Regions from separate parts of the Streptomyces sp. NBC_00989 genome, predicted to be linked through region 1. Evidence: riboswitches for the same ligand, from Rfam matches in the RefSeq annotation. Region 1 holds a riboswitch; each other region holds the start of a gene.
What was found. A riboswitch is a leader RNA that binds a small molecule or an ion and turns the genes downstream of it on or off. The one in region 1 is predicted to bind S-adenosylmethionine.

Region 1 (2,195 bases):
TGACCGGGCCAAGACGGTCAACATCTCGACGATGTCCGCCATCGTGATCGCCGGCGCCGGTGCGAAGGTCGTCAAGCACGGCAACCGCGCCTCGTCCTCGGCGAGCGGTTCCTCCGACGTGCTGGAGCGGCTCGGCATCAACCTGGAGCTGTCGCCCGAGCGGGTCGCGCAGGTGGTGGAGGAGGCCGGGATCACGTTCTGTTTCGCGGCCAAGTTCCACCCCACGATGCGGTTCGCGGGCGCGGTCCGACGGGACCTGGGCGTGCCGACCGCGTTCAACCTCCTCGGCCCGCTCACCAACCCGGCCAAGGTCACCTCCTCGGCGGTCGGCTGCTTCGACACCCGCATGGCCGGGCTCATCGCCGGTGTGCTGGCCGAACGCGGCTCCTCCGCGCTGGTGTTCCGCGGCGACGACGGTCTCGACGAGCTGACGACCACGGCCACCTCCCGGGTGTGGATCGTCCGCGAGGGCAAGGTCACCGAGGAGACCTTCGACCCGCGGGACGTCGGCCTCGAACTGGTCCCCGTGGAAGCCCTGCGCGGCGCCGACCCCGAGTACAACGCGGACGTCGCCCGCCGCCTCCTGGACGGCGAGACAGGCCCCGTACGGGACGCCGTACTCCTGAACTCGGCGGCGGCCCTGGTGGCGCTGGAGGCCGGGGACGGGCCGCTGGCGGACCGGATCCGGGCCGGGATGGCGAAGGCCGCGGAGTCGATCGACTCGGGGGCCGCCAAGAGCACCCTGGAACGCTGGGCTGCCGCCAGCAACGCATAGCGGGTGTCGGTCGTCGTCCCGCGATCCGGACACGGGTTGCGGGGCGACGATCACATCGCGTAAGTTTTCCGACCAGGTCATGAGTGACAGTCATGAGGCCCCGGCCGACTGTCCGGCAACCCTCCGTCCGTGGCGGGGTGCCCCGGGTGAAGACCAGGCCGTAGGCAGCGAGGTCTGCGGCAAGCGCGGGCCCCTCGAAAGACACCAGGGGTCCTGGTCATCGAGGGAGCTCTCTGTGAGCAAGCGAATGCGATAGGGCGCGAAGCCCCCACTCCGCACATCCCCCTTCACCTTTTCCTGCGCCGAAGCTCCGTCCGCTCGCGCAGTGAATTCGCCTGCCTTTTACGGGAGTTCGCCATGTCTGTCTCCACCGTTGCCGCCCCCCAGACCATTTGTGCCCCGCTGCCCGTTCTCGGCCGGGATGTCACCGTCCCGCTCGTCACGGGCGGCGAAGTCACCTACGCGGCGCTCGACTACGCGGCCAGCGCCCCCGCCCTCCAGCGCGTCTGGGACGACGTGGCGGCCTACGCCCCGTACTACGGCAGCGTCCACCGCGGCGCCGGTTACCTCTCGCAGCTCTCCACCGACCTGTTCGAGAACGCCCGCAGGACGGTCGAGGAGTTCCTGGACTGCCGCCCCGACGACCAGCTGATCTTCACCCGCTCCACCACGGACTCCCTGAACCTCCTCGCCGCCGCCCTCCCCGCCGACTGCCAGGTCTTCGTCTTCGAGACCGAGCACCACGCGTCCCTGCTCCCCTGGAAGGACGCCCGGGTCACCTACCTCAACGCCCCGCGCACCCCGGGCCAGGCGGTCGCGACCCTGGAGCAGGCCCTCGCCGCCCGCGACCCTCAGGGCCCGGCCCTCGTCTGCGTCACCGGCGCCTCGAACGTCACCGGCGAGCTGTGGCCCGTACGGGAGTTGGCGGCCGCGGCTCACGCCCACGGCGCGCGTATCGTCCTGGACGCCGCCCAACTCGCCCCGCACCACCCGGTGTCCGTCCAGGACCTCGACGTCGACTGGATCGCCTTCTCCGGCCACAAGCTCTACGCCCCCTTCGGCTCCGGCGTCCTGGCCGGACGCGCCGACTGGCTCCAGGCGGCCGACCCCTACCTCGCGGGCGGCGGCGCCAGCCGCAAGGTCAGCCGGCGCGAGGACGGGGGAGTGGACGTCGAGTGGCACGACAGCGCCGCCCGCCACGAGGCCGGCTCCCCGAACGTCATCGGCGCCTACTCCATCGCGTCGGCCTGCAAGGCGCTCACCGAGGCGGGCTTCGACACGCTGGTCGCCCGTGAGCGGCACCTGATCGAGAAGGTACGCGCGGGCCTGGCCGAGGTCCCGCAGGTCAAGGTGCTGTCGTTGTTCGGCGACGACGCCCCGAGGGTCGGCGTCATCTCCTTCGTGGTCGACGGCTGGAACA
Region 2 (2,195 bases), 2.9 Mb from region 1:
GTCCTCGCCCGACACCTGTGCGGAGAGCGCTCCGATCAGTCCCACCCGGGCACCGGGACGGGCCAGCGCCAGCGCGGCTCGCAGCTGCTCCCCGCCGACGGTGTCCACGACCGCGTCGATGCCCTCGGGGGCCGCTTTGCGCAACTGGTCCTCGATCGGTCCGGCGCCACGCAGCACGACCGCGTCGTACCCCAGCGTCTCGACCAGGTAGTCGGCCTTGCGCTGTGAGCTGGTGCTGCCGATGACCCGGCCAGCCCCGCGCAGGCGGGCGAACTGTCCGGCCAGGGTGCCGAGTCCGCCCGCCGCGCCGGAGACGAACACCGTGTCTCCGTCGCGTACTTCGGCTCCCCGGACGACGCCGATCCAGGCCGACGGACCCTGCGAGAGGTACGCCACCGGGTCCGGCAGGACCGTGAGGTCGACGGGCTGCACCGCGTCGGCCTCCACCACGGCGTACTCGCGGAACCCCGCCCAGTGCGACACCAGGTCACCGGGGCGCAGCGTCCCGCCCTCGGGAGCCGTCACCACCTCGCCGACGGCCGGAGCCGACAACGGCCGGCCGACCTCGAACGACGGCATCGGCATCCCCGCGTCGCCCCTCATCAGGGTGCGCAGTGAGGCGGCGACGCTCATCAGGCGGTTGCGTACCAGCGCCTGTCCGGGTCCCGGTCGCGGAACGGGAACCTCCACCACGGCGAAGTGGTCCGGGTCGAGGGCGCGTTCGGGACGGGCGGCGAGACGGACCTCGCGATGTGTGGCGGGGAGGTTCGACCGAGACATCTACGGGCTCCTGACGGGTTGTTGGCGCCGCACACCTCGTGCGGCGCCCCCGACGTTAAAAGTTGACGCGTACGTCAAGGGCAAGCCGGAGCGACGGTCCGGTCGCTGCCGCTCGCCCGCCCGCACCTGCCATTGACGTACGACGATGTCGCTCCGTACGATCACGATCGGCATCGAGTGTCAGCGTCAAGCCCTGGCTTGCTGACCGGCAACCCTCCGACGCGGTGGGGTGCTCCAGGTGAAAGCCCGGCAGGATCACCGAGGATCTCTGCAAGCGCGAGGCCCTGTGGCCGGGGTCGGAGATGTGGAGGACGGTCGTGCGACACAGCAGTGACCCGAGTGTCTCCCCCGCCTCCCTGACGGCCGCGACCGTGTTCTCCCGGTTCTCGCGCCGCCGCCACATCGACCTGCAGCGCTTCACCAGCTGTCTGTGTCGCGCCTGACCGCCTTGACCACGTCCGTCTGACGTCTGTCGCGGCCTGTAGGCGTTCTCCCGCAGCCTCTCGCGGTCCTGTCCGTGTTCGCGGACATGGTCCGCAACCGCCGCGTCCCCTCCCGCCCGACCCCCGAACTGCACTGCCCGTCCTCGGCGTTGCGCCGACCGGAGCGGCGCGCCCGCGCGCGCAGCCGTGATCCGCGGGGCACCCCCATGCGTAGTGACACGAGTAGGAGCACCCTTCGTGAGAGCACATCCGGACATCCGCCCCACCCGATGGGCGGCGCTTGCCGCCCTCCTGACCACCAGCGTCCTGCTCACCGCCTGCGGGTCCGGCAGCAGCGGCGGCTCGGGCAGCGGCAGTGGCCCGGCGAAGTCCGGTGGCACCCTGACCTTCGCGGTGGGTTCCGACGCCGGCTGCGTGGATCCGCAGCAGGTGGCCAGCAACGACACCATCTACTCGGTACGTCAGGTCGTGGACTCCCTCACCGACCAGGACCCCGGGACCGGCAAGATCGTGCCCTGGCTGGCGAAGAGCTGGGACATCAGCTCCGACGCGACCACGTTCACCTTCCACCTCAGGTCGGGTGTGACCTTCAGCGACGGGTCCGAGCTGACCGCTCAGGTGGTCAAGGACAACTTCGACGCGGTGCCGAAGCTCGGCGCGCTGGGGACCCTCGCCGAGGGTTATCTGAGCGGCGTCAAGAGCACCACCGTGGTCGGCCCGCTCACCGTCAAGGTGACCTTCCAGCAGCCCAACGCCCAGTTCCTGCAAGCGACTTCGACGCACTCGCTGGGCATCGAGTCCTCGGCGAGCGTGAAGAGGTCCCCGCAGCAGAAGTGCAGCCAGGGAGTGGTCGGCTCCGGGCCCTTCGTGCTCAAGCAGTACGTGCAGAACCAGTCGATCACGCTGGCGAAACGCACCGGGTACGCCTGGGGTTCCTCGCTGTGGCACAAGAGCGGCGAGGCCTACCTGGAC
Region 3 (2,195 bases), 1.9 Mb from region 1:
GAGCTGCGACCCGGAGGCGATGGGCACGACCAGCTGGTCCGGAAGCCGCCAGCCGAGCTGCTCGCAGATCTCGTACGCGAGGGTCTTGGAGCCCTCGGCGTAGTACGGGCGCAGGTTGACGTTGACGAACCCCCAGCCCTCACCCGCCGGGTCACCGATCAGCTCGGAGCAGAAACGGTTCACGTCGTCGTAGTTGCCCTCGATGCCGACGAGCTCGCCGCCGTAGATCGCGGCCATCACGACCTTGCCCTGCTCCAGGTCGTGCGGGATGAACACGCAGGAGCGGAAGCCGGCCCGGGCTGCGGCGGCACCGACGGCGCCGGCGAGGTTGCCGGTGGAGGAGCAGGAGAGGGTGGTGAAGTCGAAGGCGCGAGCCGCTTCGATGGCCTGGGCGACGACGCGGTCCTTGAAGGAGTGCGTCGGGTTGCCGGAGTCGTCCTTGACGAACAACTTGCCCGCGTCGACGCCCAGTTCGCGGGCGAGGTTGTCGGCCTGGACGAGCTTGGTCCAGCCGGGGTTGATGTTCGGCTTGTCGGCCACGTCGGCGGGGACGGGCAGCAGGGGCGCGTAACGCCAGATGTTCGCCGGGCCCGCTTCGATGCGCTTGCGGAGCTCTTCGGTGTCGTAGGCCGAGAAGTCGTAGGCGATCTCCAGCGGGCCGAAACACTCCTCGCAGGCGAAGACCGGGCCGAGCGGGACGCGGTGTCCGCACTCGCGGCAGGACAGCGCGGTGGCGGGGCCGAGGTCTACGGAGTTGGCGATGTCCGCGGCGGTCGTGTCCGTGTTCGCGGAGTTCGTGGTGCTTGCGACAGTCTGCGCAGCCATGGAGGGGAGGCCCTTTCTCCTCATCTTCCTCACGACGCATCTCGCCGTGAGACGGATTTGGCACCTTCCCGAGCCGGGAGCCTCACCACGTCAGCGTGTAGCTGCGTGCCAAGACCGGCTGGAGGGTTGCCGGGGCTTCATCGGGCCGTATCCCTCTGCCCCTCTGGATGAGCGGTGTTCAGTTGTGTATGCGGTTGTGTCACTTGCGTGAGCGTTGACGACCCCCGACATGCGATGGTCATCAGCGTTGTTCAAGACTGTAACCGAAGGCCAGGACAGTTGAGTGAGCCGTCCGAACCGCGAGATGGATCACACACACTCCGTGATCACTGATCGCCGAGAGAACGCAGAGGAGCCGCGCAACGTGCTGAAGGAAGTCGAGCACTGGCTGAGCACCCGCTCCTGGTCCATGACCGACCGGCCGCTCCACAAGATTCTGGCCGCGAAGCACCGCACGGGCCAGTCGGTCTCCGTCGTGCTCCCCGCGCTCAACGAGGAAGCGACGGTCGGCGACATCGTCGCGATCATCCGCCACGACCTCATGCAGCAGGTCCCGCTCGTCGACGAGATCGTCGTCGTCGACTCCGGGTCCACCGACCGCACCTCCGAGGTGGCCGCCGCGGCGGGCGCCCGGGTCGTGCACCGTGACGACATCCTGCCCCGCATCCCCGCCGTGCCCGGCAAGGGCGAGGTGCTGTGGCGCTCGCTGCTGGTCACCAGCGGCGACATCGTCTGCTTCATCGACGCGGACCTGAAGGAGTTCTCCTCCGACTTCGTCACCGGGATCGTGGGCCCGCTGCTCACCGACCCCGGCGTCGACCTCGTCAAGGCGATGTACGACCGCCCGCTCGGCGGCGCGGCCGGCCAGGGTGGCCGCGTCACCGAGATGATGGCCCGCCCGCTGCTGAACATGCACTGGCCTCAACTGGCCGGATTCGTCCAGCCGTTGGGCGGCGAGTACGCGGCCCGCCGTTCCCTGCTCGAACAACTGCCGTTCCCCGTCGGGTACGGCATCGAGCTCGGCATGCTCGTCGACGCGCTCCACCTGGTGGGCCTGGACGCCCTCGCGCAGGTGGACGTGGGCGTGCGCAAGCACCGGCACCAGGACGGGCAGGCGCTGGGCCGGATGGCCGCGCAGATCTACCGCACGGCACAGCTGAGGCTGGCCCGAGGGCATCTGATCCGGCCGTCGCTCACCCAGTTCGAACGGGGTCCGGACGGCTTCGAGCCGCGCACGTACTCCGTGGACACGGAGGAACGGCCGCCGATGGCGGACATCACCGAGTACCAGTCCCGCAAGGTGGCATGACCGGCGCGGTCGTAGTGCGGCCTTAGACAGTCGTAGTCAGTCACGCAGACGGTCGCGGACG

Region 2: linked by a shared signal. The riboswitch ahead of OG714_RS50195 (putative leader peptide) and the one ahead of OG714_RS36935 (aminotransferase class V-fold PLP-dependent enzyme) in region 1 are both predicted to bind S-adenosylmethionine.
Region 3: linked by a shared signal. The riboswitch ahead of thrC (threonine synthase) and the one ahead of OG714_RS36935 (aminotransferase class V-fold PLP-dependent enzyme) in region 1 are both predicted to bind S-adenosylmethionine.

What each region holds. Positions count from the first base shown of each region.
Region 1 is NZ_CP108728.1:8,259,510-8,261,704, forward strand. Features, by position in the region: gene trpD (anthranilate phosphoribosyltransferase) at 1-775, shown strand, start outside; SAM riboswitch class IV at 851-967, shown strand; gene OG714_RS36935 (aminotransferase class V-fold PLP-dependent enzyme) at 1,133-2,195, shown strand, end outside.
Region 2 is NZ_CP108728.1:11,123,396-11,125,590, reverse strand. Features, by position in the region: gene OG714_RS50200 (MDR family NADP-dependent oxidoreductase) at 1-780, opposite strand, end outside; SAM riboswitch class IV at 950-1,063, shown strand; gene OG714_RS50195 (putative leader peptide) at 1,098-1,223, shown strand; gene OG714_RS50190 (ABC transporter substrate-binding protein) at 1,461-2,195, shown strand, end outside.
Region 3 is NZ_CP108728.1:6,368,937-6,371,131, reverse strand. Features, by position in the region: gene thrC (threonine synthase) at 1-825, opposite strand, end outside; SAM riboswitch class I at 843-999, opposite strand; gene OG714_RS28300 (glucosyl-3-phosphoglycerate synthase) at 1,190-2,134, shown strand.